DNA from 3 places in the Streptomyces sp. NPDC057877 genome. Region 1 is predicted to be linked to each of the others. Evidence: predicted binding sites of a transcription regulator. Region 1 holds the regulator's gene; each other region holds the start of a gene.
What was found. Region 1 encodes HrcA, which represses chaperone genes, less so after heat shock. Its sites were predicted from a motif close to TTNGCACTCNGNNNNNCNGAGTGCNAA; they were not measured.
Positions count from the first base shown of each region.

Region 2: the regulator HrcA is predicted to act here: its motif matches at 1,097-1,123, upstream of groES (co-chaperone GroES).
Region 3: the regulator HrcA is predicted to act here: its motif matches at 1,855-1,881, upstream of groL (chaperonin GroEL).

Region 1 covers NZ_JBHVMS010000004.1:539,576-542,819, forward strand. The annotation lists gene ACFVQG_RS13955 (DUF3097 domain-containing protein) at 1-215, opposite strand, end outside; gene ACFVQG_RS13960 (MBL fold metallo-hydrolase) at 248-979, opposite strand; gene hrcA (heat-inducible transcriptional repressor HrcA) at 1,142-2,158, shown strand; gene dnaJ (molecular chaperone DnaJ) at 2,159-3,244, shown strand, end outside.
Region 2 covers NZ_JBHVMS010000014.1:57,320-60,563, reverse strand. The annotation lists gene ACFVQG_RS34685 (polysaccharide deacetylase family protein) at 1-320, shown strand, start outside; gene ACFVQG_RS34680 (polysaccharide deacetylase family protein) at 317-1,027, shown strand; gene groES (co-chaperone GroES) at 1,270-1,578, shown strand; gene groL (chaperonin GroEL) at 1,699-3,244, shown strand, end outside.
Region 3 covers NZ_JBHVMS010000008.1:126,073-129,316, forward strand. The annotation lists gene thrC (threonine synthase) at 1-804, shown strand, start outside; gene ACFVQG_RS24790 (MoaD/ThiS family protein) at 801-1,076, shown strand; gene ACFVQG_RS24795 (cold-shock protein) at 1,519-1,722, shown strand; gene groL (chaperonin GroEL) at 2,044-3,244, shown strand, end outside.

The DNA of each region.
Region 1 (3,244 bases):
CGCCCCTCCAGGAGGAACCCGCGCGGCTCCAGCGGGAACACCCGGTGCTTGCCGAAGCGGTCCTCGAGGGTCACCGCGCCCGCCTCGCAGCGGATCACCGCGCCGCAGAAGCCGGTGCGCCCTTCCTCCACCACCAGCCCGGGGTCCGCCGGGACCTCGGGGACGGGCCGGGGCTTCTTCCAGGGCGGGGTCAGGTCGGCGGAGTACTGGCGCATTCGGATGACGATATGGACACGCCCGCGCCCGCTCAGCCCGACACGCCGAAGCGGGCGGCCAGCGCGTCCCGCTGGGCGCGCACGTACGCCGCGTCCACCACCGCTCCGTGACCGGGGACGTACACCGCGCTCTCGCCGCCGAGGGACAGCAGCCGGTCCAGGGCGTCCGGCCACTGCGACGGTACGGCGTCAGGACCGGCCTGCGGATCGCCGGACTCCTCGACCAGGTCGCCGCAGAAGACCACCTCCGGGTCGCCCGGCACCAGCACCGCCAGGTCGTGGGCCGTGTGCCCCGGGCCCACGTTGGCCAGCAGCGCCTGGCGCCCGCTGCCCAGGTCGAGCGTCCACTCGCCGGAGACATGGTGGCGGGGCGGGACCACGGTCTCCGCGGCCTCCGCCGCCGGGCGCTCGGCGAGACCGTGCCGGACGGCGTCCGTGCGCAGCTCCTCGCGCCCGCGCCGGGAGCCGAGCACCGCGTCCACGCCGACCGCGCCGTACACCTCCGCGCCCGCGAACGCCGCCGCGCCGAGGACGTGGTCGAAGTGGGGATGGGTGAGCGCGAGGTGGGTCACACGGTCACCGGCGAGCGCCTGCGCCTGCGTACGCAACCGGGCGCCCTCCGCGAGGCTGGACCCCGCGTCCACCACCAGCGCCGCGCCCGCCCCGATCACCAGCCCCACCGTGCAGTCCCACACCGGCAACCGGCACCGCCCGACCCCCGGCGCCAGCCGCTCCCACCCCAGCTCTTCCCAAGTCACGGTCATACCCGCGACGCTAGCCGTATCGCCCGCGTGTGCGTGACGTCGCAGGACCGGCCTTGCCGGGGGCGTACCCGACCGCCGTACACTGGGCCGGGTAAGGCTGGCACTCACATGGGCCGAGTGCCAGGGGGAGCGTCAAGGGGACGACCGCTGGAGGTGTGCGCGATGCTCAGTGAACGAAGGCTCCAGGTGCTGCGCGCCATCGTCCAGGACTACGTCGGCACCGAGGAGCCCGTCGGTTCCAAGGCGCTCACCGAGCGGCACGGCCTCGGTGTCTCCCCGGCCACCGTGCGCAACGACATGGCGGCCCTGGAGGACGAGGGGTACATCGCCCAGCCGCACACCAGCGCCGGGCGCATCCCGACGGACAAGGGCTACCGGCTGTTCGTCGACAAGCTCGCCGAGGTCAAGCCGCTCACCGCGCCGGAGCGGCGCGCGATCCAGAACTTCCTCGACGGCGCCGTCGACCTCGACGACGTCGTGGCCCGCACGGTACGGCTGCTGGCGCAGCTCACCCGGCAGGTCGCGGTCGTGCAGTACCCGTCGCTGACCCGCTCGACGGTGCGGCACGTGGAGCTGCTGGCGCTGGCCCCGGCGCGCCTGATGCTGGTCCTGATCACGGACACCGGCCGGGTCGAGCAGCGCATGGTCGACTGCCCGGCGCCGTTCGGCGAGACATCGTTGGCGGATCTGCGGGCGCGGCTGAACAGCCGGGTCGCGGGCCGCCGGTTCACCGATGTGCCCACCCTCGTCGAGGACCTGCCCGAGGCCTTCGACATCGAGGACCGGGGCACGGTCTCGACGGTGCTCTCCACCCTGCTGGAGACACTCGTCGAGGAGAACGAGGAGCGGCTGATGATCGGCGGCACCGCCAATCTCACCCGCTTCGGACATGACTTCCCCCTCGTGATCCGGCCCGTCCTGGAGGCCCTTGAGGAGCAGGTCGTGCTCCTCAAGCTCCTGGGCGAGGCGAAGGATCCGGGCATGACCGTGCGTATCGGTCACGAGAACGCCCATGAGGGACTCAACTCCACCTCGGTGGTGTCGGTCGGCTACGGTTCGGGCGGCAGGGCAGTAGCCAAGCTCGGCGTGGTCGGACCGACCCGCATGGATTACCCGGGAACGATGGGAGCGGTACGAGCGGTGGCACGGTACGTCGGACAGATCCTGGCGGAGTCGTAGGTGGCCACGGACTATTACGCCGTTCTCGGCGTGCGTCGCGACGCGTCGCAGGAAGAGATCAAGAAGGCCTTCCGGCGGCTCGCGCGCGAGCTGCACCCGGACGTCAACCCCGATCCGAAGACCCAGGAGCGGTTCAAGGAGATCAACGCCGCTTACGAGGTGCTGTCGGACCCGCAGAAGAAGCAGGTCTACGACCTCGGCGGCGACCCGCTCTCCCAGGCGGGCGGCGGTGGCGCGGGCGGCTTCGGCGCGGGTGGCTTCGGGAACTTCTCGGACATCATGGACGCGTTCTTCGGCACGGCGTCGCAGCGCGGGCCGCGCTCGCGCACCCGCCGGGGCCAGGACGCCATGATCCGGATCGAGGTGGAGCTGGACGAGGCGGCCTTCGGTACGACGAAGGACATCCAGGTCGACACGGCCATCGTCTGCTCCACCTGCAACGGTGAGGGCGCCGCGCCGGGCACCTCCGCGCAGACCTGTGACATGTGCCGCGGCCGGGGTGAGGTCTCCCAGGTCACCCGGTCCTTCCTGGGCCAGGTCATGACCTCGCGGCCGTGCCCGCAGTGCCAGGGCTTCGGCACCGTCGTGCCCACCCCGTGCCCGGAGTGCGCCGGGGACGGGCGGGTGCGCTCGCGGCGGACGCTGACCGTGAAGATCCCCGCCGGTGTCGACAACGGCACCCGCATCCAGCTCGCCGGTGAGGGCGAGGTCGGGCCCGGCGGCGGTCCGGCCGGTGACCTGTACGTCGAGATCCACGAGCTGCCGCACCCCATGTTCCAGCGGCGCGGCGACGACCTGCACTGCACGGTGACCCTCCCGATGACGGCTGCGGCCCTCGGCACGAAGGTGCCGCTGGAGACGCTGGACGGCATGGAGGAGGTCGACATCCGGCCGGGCACCCAGTCCGGGCAGTCGATCCCGCTGCACGGGCGCGGTGTGACGCATCTGCGCGGCGGCGGGCGCGGTGACCTCATCGTGCACGTCGAGGTGCAGACGCCGTCCAAGCTGGACGTCGAACAGGAGCGGCTGCTGCGCGAGCTGGCCAAACTGCGCGGCGAGGAGCGGCCCCAGGGCCAGTTCCAGCCC
Region 2 (3,244 bases), on a different contig from region 1:
GCATGCAGGACGTCATCGAGAGGCGCTACGGCACCCGCCCCACCCTCTTCCGCCCACCCTTCGGCAACTACAACAAGGACACCCTGCGCGCCGCGAAGTCCTGCGGCATCACGCACGTACCCCTGTGGAACGAGGAGGTCTTCGTCGACCGCTGGGACTACCGCGAGTGGGACCGCGACCTCCACCCCGGCGACATCGTCCTCACCCATTTCCGGGGCCGCGGCGACTGGAAGGGCACGATGCCCGACATGATCCGCCGCTTCCTCGACAAGGTGACGGCGAAGGGGTACGCGGTGGCGCGGCTGGAGGACTACCTGTGAGGTCGCCGGTCGCCGTCGTCGGCTGGGCCTGCGCGGCGGTCGTCCTGCTCCTGGTCAGCGGCTGTGCCCGGTCCGCGGTGCCCGTGCCGCCGGTCGACGCGCGGGCGGCAGGGGGGCAGGCGCGGCTGCCGTCGGTGGTGGATCGGGTGGCGACCCGGGACCGGGTTGTCTTCCTCACGTATGACGACGGCGCGGAGCGGGACCCGAGGTTCGTCGAGGCGATCCGGGAGCTGCGGCTGCCCGTGACGCTGTTCCTCACCGACCGTGTCGCCGGGCCCGGTTATGGGCACTTCGCCCGGCTGCGGTCGGTCGGGGCGGGCATCCAGAACCACACCCTCGACCACGCTGCCCTGCGCGGACTGCCGTACGCCGGGCAGCGCGCGGAGATCTGCGGGCAGCAGCACAAGCTGCACGCACGCTTCGGTGTCCGCCCCCACCTCCTGCGCCCCCCGTACGGCGCCCACGACGCCACCACCCGCCGCGCCGCCGCCGACTGCGGCATCACCGCCATCGCCCTGTGGCGCGCTGTCGCCACCGGCGCCGGCCTGACCTACGTCCGGGGCCCCCAGCGCCTCCGGCCCGGCGACATCATCTCCGTCACCCCGGACGACGCCGACGCGACAGCGGTCGTCGACCGGACGCTGCGGGTGCTGGGGGAGGTGAAGGGGGCGGGGCTGAGTGTGGGGCGGCTGGAGGACTACCTGTAACTGTCGCTCACACGCCGGGCGCGCTCACACACCGGCATGAGCCAAAAACCCCCGCCGCGCCGCGGGCAATTGGCACTCCGCTTGACCGAGTGCTAACCGCAGTCATAGTCTCGGCTCTGGCACTCACCACCGGAGAGTGCCAACAACGCGACGGGCAGGTCCGGCACCCGCGACGACGGATCGACCTGGTCGCCACCTCAGACAGTTAACCCCGTGAGATCTCCGAAGGGGGAGGTCGGATCGTGACGACCGCCAGCTCCAAGGTTGCCATCAAGCCGCTCGAGGACCGCATCGTGGTCCAGCCGCTGGACGCCGAGCAGACCACGGCCTCTGGCCTGGTCATCCCGGACACCGCCAAGGAGAAGCCCCAGGAGGGCGTCGTCCTGGCCGTGGGCCCGGGCCGCTTCGAGGACGGCAACCGCCTTCCGCTCGACGTTTCCGTCGGCGACGTCGTGCTCTACAGCAAGTACGGCGGCACCGAGGTGAAGTACAACAACGAGGAGTACCTCGTTCTCTCGGCCCGCGACGTGCTCGCGATCATCGAGAAGTAGTTCACCCGAAGCACCTTGCTTCACACTGCGCCCCTGGCTGCCCCCGCGACCGATAACGAAGCCGGGCGCCCGGGGCGCAGTTTCTTTACCCCCTAGCTTTCCGAGAGGGCTCCCGCTGCCATGGCGAAGATCCTGAAGTTCGACGAGGACGCCCGTCGCGCCCTCGAGCGCGGCGTCAACAAGCTCGCCGACACCGTGAAGGTGACGATCGGCCCCAAGGGCCGCAACGTCGTCATCGACAAGAAGTTCGGCGCCCCCACCATCACCAACGACGGCGTCACCATCGCCCGTGAGGTCGAGGTCGAGGACCCGTACGAGAACCTCGGCGCCCAGCTGGTGAAGGAGGTGGCGACCAAGACCAACGACATCGCGGGTGACGGTACGACCACCGCGACCGTCCTGGCCCAGGCGCTGGTCCGCGAGGGCCTGAAGAACGTCGCCGCCGGTGCCTCCCCCGCCGCCCTGAAGAAGGGCATCGACGCGGCCGTCGCCGCCGTCGCCGAGGACCTGCTCGCGACCGCCCGCCCGATCGACGAGAAGTCCGACATCGCCGCCGTGGCCGCGCTGTCCGCCCAGGACCAGCAGGTCGGCGAGCTGATCGCCGAGGCGATGGACAAGGTCGGCAAGGACGGTGTCATCACCGTCGAGGAGTCCAACACCTTCGGTCTGGAGCTGGACTTCACCGAGGGCATGGCCTTCGACAAGGGCTACCTGTCGCCGTACTTCGTGACGGACCAGGAGCGCATGGAGGCCGTCCTCGAGGACCCGTACATCCTCATCAACCAGGGCAAGATCTCCTCCATCCAGGACCTCCTGCCGCTGCTTGAGAAGATCATCCAGTCGAACGCCTCCAAGCCGCTGCTGATCATCGCCGAGGACGTCGAGGGCGAGGCCCTGTCGACCCTGGTCGTCAACAAGATCCGCGGCACCTTCAACGCCGTCGCCGTGAAGGCCCCCGGCTTCGGTGACCGCCGCAAGGCGATGCTCCAGGACATGGCGGTCCTCACCGGCGCCACGGTCATCTCCGAGGAGGTCGGCCTCAAGCTCGACCAGGCCGGTCTGGACATCCTCGGCTCCGCCCGCCGCGTCACGGTCACCAAGGACGACACCACCCTCGTCGACGGCGCCGGTCAGAAGGCCGACGTCGAGGGCCGCGTCAACCAGATCAAGGCCGAGATCGAGAACACCGACTCCGACTGGGACCGCGAGAAGCTCCAGGAGCGCCTCGCGAAGCTGGCCGGCGGCGTGTGCGTGATCAAGGTCGGCGCCGCCACCGAGGTGGAGCTGAAGGAGCGCAAGCACCGTCTGGAGGACGCCATCTCCGCGACCCGCGCCGCGGTCGAGGAGGGCATCGTCTCCGGTGGTGGCTCCGCCCTGGTCCACGCCGTCAAGGTGCTCGAGGGCAACCTCGGCAAGACCGGCGACGAGGCCACCGGTGTCGCCGTGGTCCGCAAGGCCGCCGTCGAGCCGCTGCGCTGGATCGCCGAGAACGCCGGTCTCGAGGGCTACGTCATCGTCTCCAAGGTGGCCGAGCTGGAGAAGGGCAACGGCTACAACGCCGCCACCGGCGAGTACGGCGACCTGCTCAAGGCCGGTGTCATCGACCCGGTGAAGGTCACCCGCTCCGCCCTGGAGAACGCCGCCTCCATCGCCTCCCTCCTGCTCA
Region 3 (3,244 bases), on a different contig from region 1:
GCCGCCGCCCGGGCCGGGCTCCGGTCGTGCGTGTTCATCCCGCACGACCTGGAGCAGGGCAAGGTCGTCATGGCCGCCGTGTACGGCGGTGAGCTGGTGGGCATCGAGGGCAACTACGACGACGTCAACCGGTTCTGTTCCGAGCTGATCGGCGATCCCGCGGGGGAGGGCTGGGGGTTCGTGAACGTGAACCTGCGGCCCTACTACGCCGAGGGGTCCAAGACGCTCGCGTACGAGGTGTGCGAGCAGCTCGGGTGGCGGCTGCCCGACCAGATCGTGGTGCCGATCGCCTCCGGGTCGCAGCTGACGAAGATCGACAAGGGGCTGAAGGAACTGGTCGAGCTGGGGCTCGTCGAGGACCGGCCGTACAAGATCTTCGGCGCGCAGGCGCTGGGGTGCTCACCGGTCTCCAGCGCCTTCAAGGCCGGGCACGACGTGGTGCGGCCGCAGAAGCCGGACACCATCGCCAAGTCGCTGGCCATCGGCAACCCCGCGGACGGGCCGTACGTGCTCGACATCGCCCGGCGTACGGGGGGTGCGGTGGAGGACGTCACGGACGAGCAGATCGTCGACGCCATCAAGCTGCTCGCCCGCACCGAGGGCATCTTCGCCGAGACCGCGGGTGGCGTGACGGTCGGCGTGACGCGCAAGCTGATCGAGAACGGCGTGCTCGACCCCGGGCTGACGACCGTCGTCCTCAACACCGGTGATGGACTCAAGACGCTGGACGCGGTGGCCGGTACCGGCCTCACCGCGACCATCCGACCCAACCTGGACTCCTTCCGAGAGGCTGGCCTCGCATGAGCGTGACCGTTCGCATCCCGACCATCCTGCGCACCTACACCGGCGGTCAGGCCGAGGTCGCCGCCGAGGGCGCCACCCTCGCCGAGGTCATCTCGGACCTGGAGAAGAACCACACCGGGATCGCGGCCCGGGTCCTCGACGACCAGGGCAAGCTGCGCCGGTTCGTGAACGTGTACGTCAACGACGACGACGTGCGCTTCGAGCAGGGCCTGGAGACGGCCACGCCGGACGGCGCGGGCGTGTCGATCATTCCGGCGGTCGCCGGAGGCTGAACCGGGCGGCGAGTATTACTTTCGGTAATGCTCATTACGGACCGTTCATCGAATGGCCCCCTCCGTAAGAGAAGCGGAGGGGGCCATTCCATGTGGTTGAGCGCGGTAGAGTTGGGGAACGGGTCGCCTTCCGCGCGCCGAGCGCATATCAGTTCCGGCTGCGCCTGCGATAAGAAGTAGCCAAAGTGTCTGCCACCTTTGCGCCATTCCCACCTTTTGTCGGGCCCGACTTGCCCTGAATTCGGGTGAATTCTACGTAAATTCCCGACCGGTACTGCCCGGAATTCTCGTCCGACTGACCTGTTGCAGACGGCAGTTGGACAGATACATTCAGCCGCGGTCGACGCGTTCCGGCGCACGCCCCCAATCCACGGGGGGTGAGGTCTGACCCGGATCCGCGAAGTGTGGATCTGTGCAAGGGCCAGTAATAGGGGAGTTAGGCATGGCTCAGGGCACCGTCAAGTGGTTCAACGCGGAGAAGGGGTACGGCTTCATCGCGGTCGACGGTGGTGCGGACGTCTTCGTCCACTACAGCGCGATTCAGATGGACGGTTACCGCACCCTGGAAGAGGGCCAGCGGGTCGAGTTCGAGATCTCGCAGGGTCAGAAGGGCCCGCAGGCCGACATGGTTCGCGTCACCGCCTGAACGTTCTTCCACGAAGGGCCCGCACCAGCAGTCACCGCTGCTGGTGCGGGCCCTTCGTGCTGGCCGGGGGCGCGGGGCCGTGCGGCGGGGTGTTCGCGGGCGGCTGAGCGCCCGTCCGGAACCCGGTAGCCGCTTGCACTCGCATGGGTCGAGTGCTAATCATTGGCGTTAGCACTCTGAAGGTGAGAGTGACAAAGAAGGACCGGGTCGGTGAGGCCGCAGGCCAGGTGGGGCAAGGAACCACACGGCAGGCGAGCCGTCCGTCGCGGGCGCGGGCGCGGTCCGAAGGAATCACCCCCAGTCCTGGAGGGACCACTTCACATGGCCAAGATCATCGCGTTCGACGAGGAGGCGCGGCGCGGCCTCGAGCGCGGCATGAACCAGCTCGCGGACGCCGTGAAGGTGACGCTCGGCCCCAAGGGCCGCAACGTCGTCCTCGAGAAGAAGTGGGGCGCCCCCACGATCACCAACGACGGTGTCTCCATCGCCAAGGAGATCGAACTCGAGGACCCGTACGAGAAGATCGGCGCCGAGCTGGTCAAGGAAGTCGCCAAGAAGACGGACGACGTCGCCGGTGACGGTACGACCACCGCGACCGTCCTCGCCCAGGCCCTCGTCAAGGAAGGCCTGCGCAACGTCGCCGCCGGTGCCAACCCGATGGCCCTGAAGCGCGGCATCGAGAAGGCCGTCGAGGCCGTCTCCGGTGCGCTGCTCGACCAGGCCAAGGAGGTCGAGACCAAGGAGCAGATCGCCTCCACGGCCTCCATCTCCGCCGCCGACACCCAGATCGGCGAGCTGATCGCCGAGGCGATGGACAAGGTCGGCAAGGAAGGCGTCATCACCGTCGAGGAGTCCCAGACCTTCGGTCTGGAGCTCGAGCTGACGGAGGGCATGCGCTTCGACAAGGGCTACATCTCCGCCTACTTCGCGACCGACATGGAGCGCATGGAGGCGTCGCTCGAGGACCCGTACATCCTCATCGCCAACTCCAAGATCTCCTCGGTCAAGGACCTGCTCCCGCTCCTGGAGAAGGTCATGCAGTCGGGCAAGCCGCTGCTGATCATCGCCGAGGACGTCGAGGGCGAGGCCCTGTCGACCCTGGTCGTCAACAAGATCCGCGGCACCTTCAAGTCCGTCGCCGTCAAGGCTCCCGGCTTCGGTGACCGCCGCAAGGCCATGCTCGGCGACATCGCCATCCTCACGGGCGGCGAGGTCATCTCCGAGGAGGTCGGCCTCAAGCTGGAGAACGCGACCCTGGACCTCCTGGGCCGCGCCCGCAAGGTCGTCATCACCAAGGACGAGACCACCATCGTCGACGGTGCCGGCTCCGCCGACCAGGTCGCCGGTCGTGTGAACCAGATCCGCGCCGAGATCGAGAACAGCGACTCCGACTACGACCGCGAGAAGCTCCAGGAGCGCCTGGCCAAGCTCGCGGGCGGCGTGGCCGTCATCAAGGCCGGTGCCGCGACCGAGGTCGAGCTGAAGGAGCGCAAGCACCGCATCGAGGACGCCGTCCGCAACG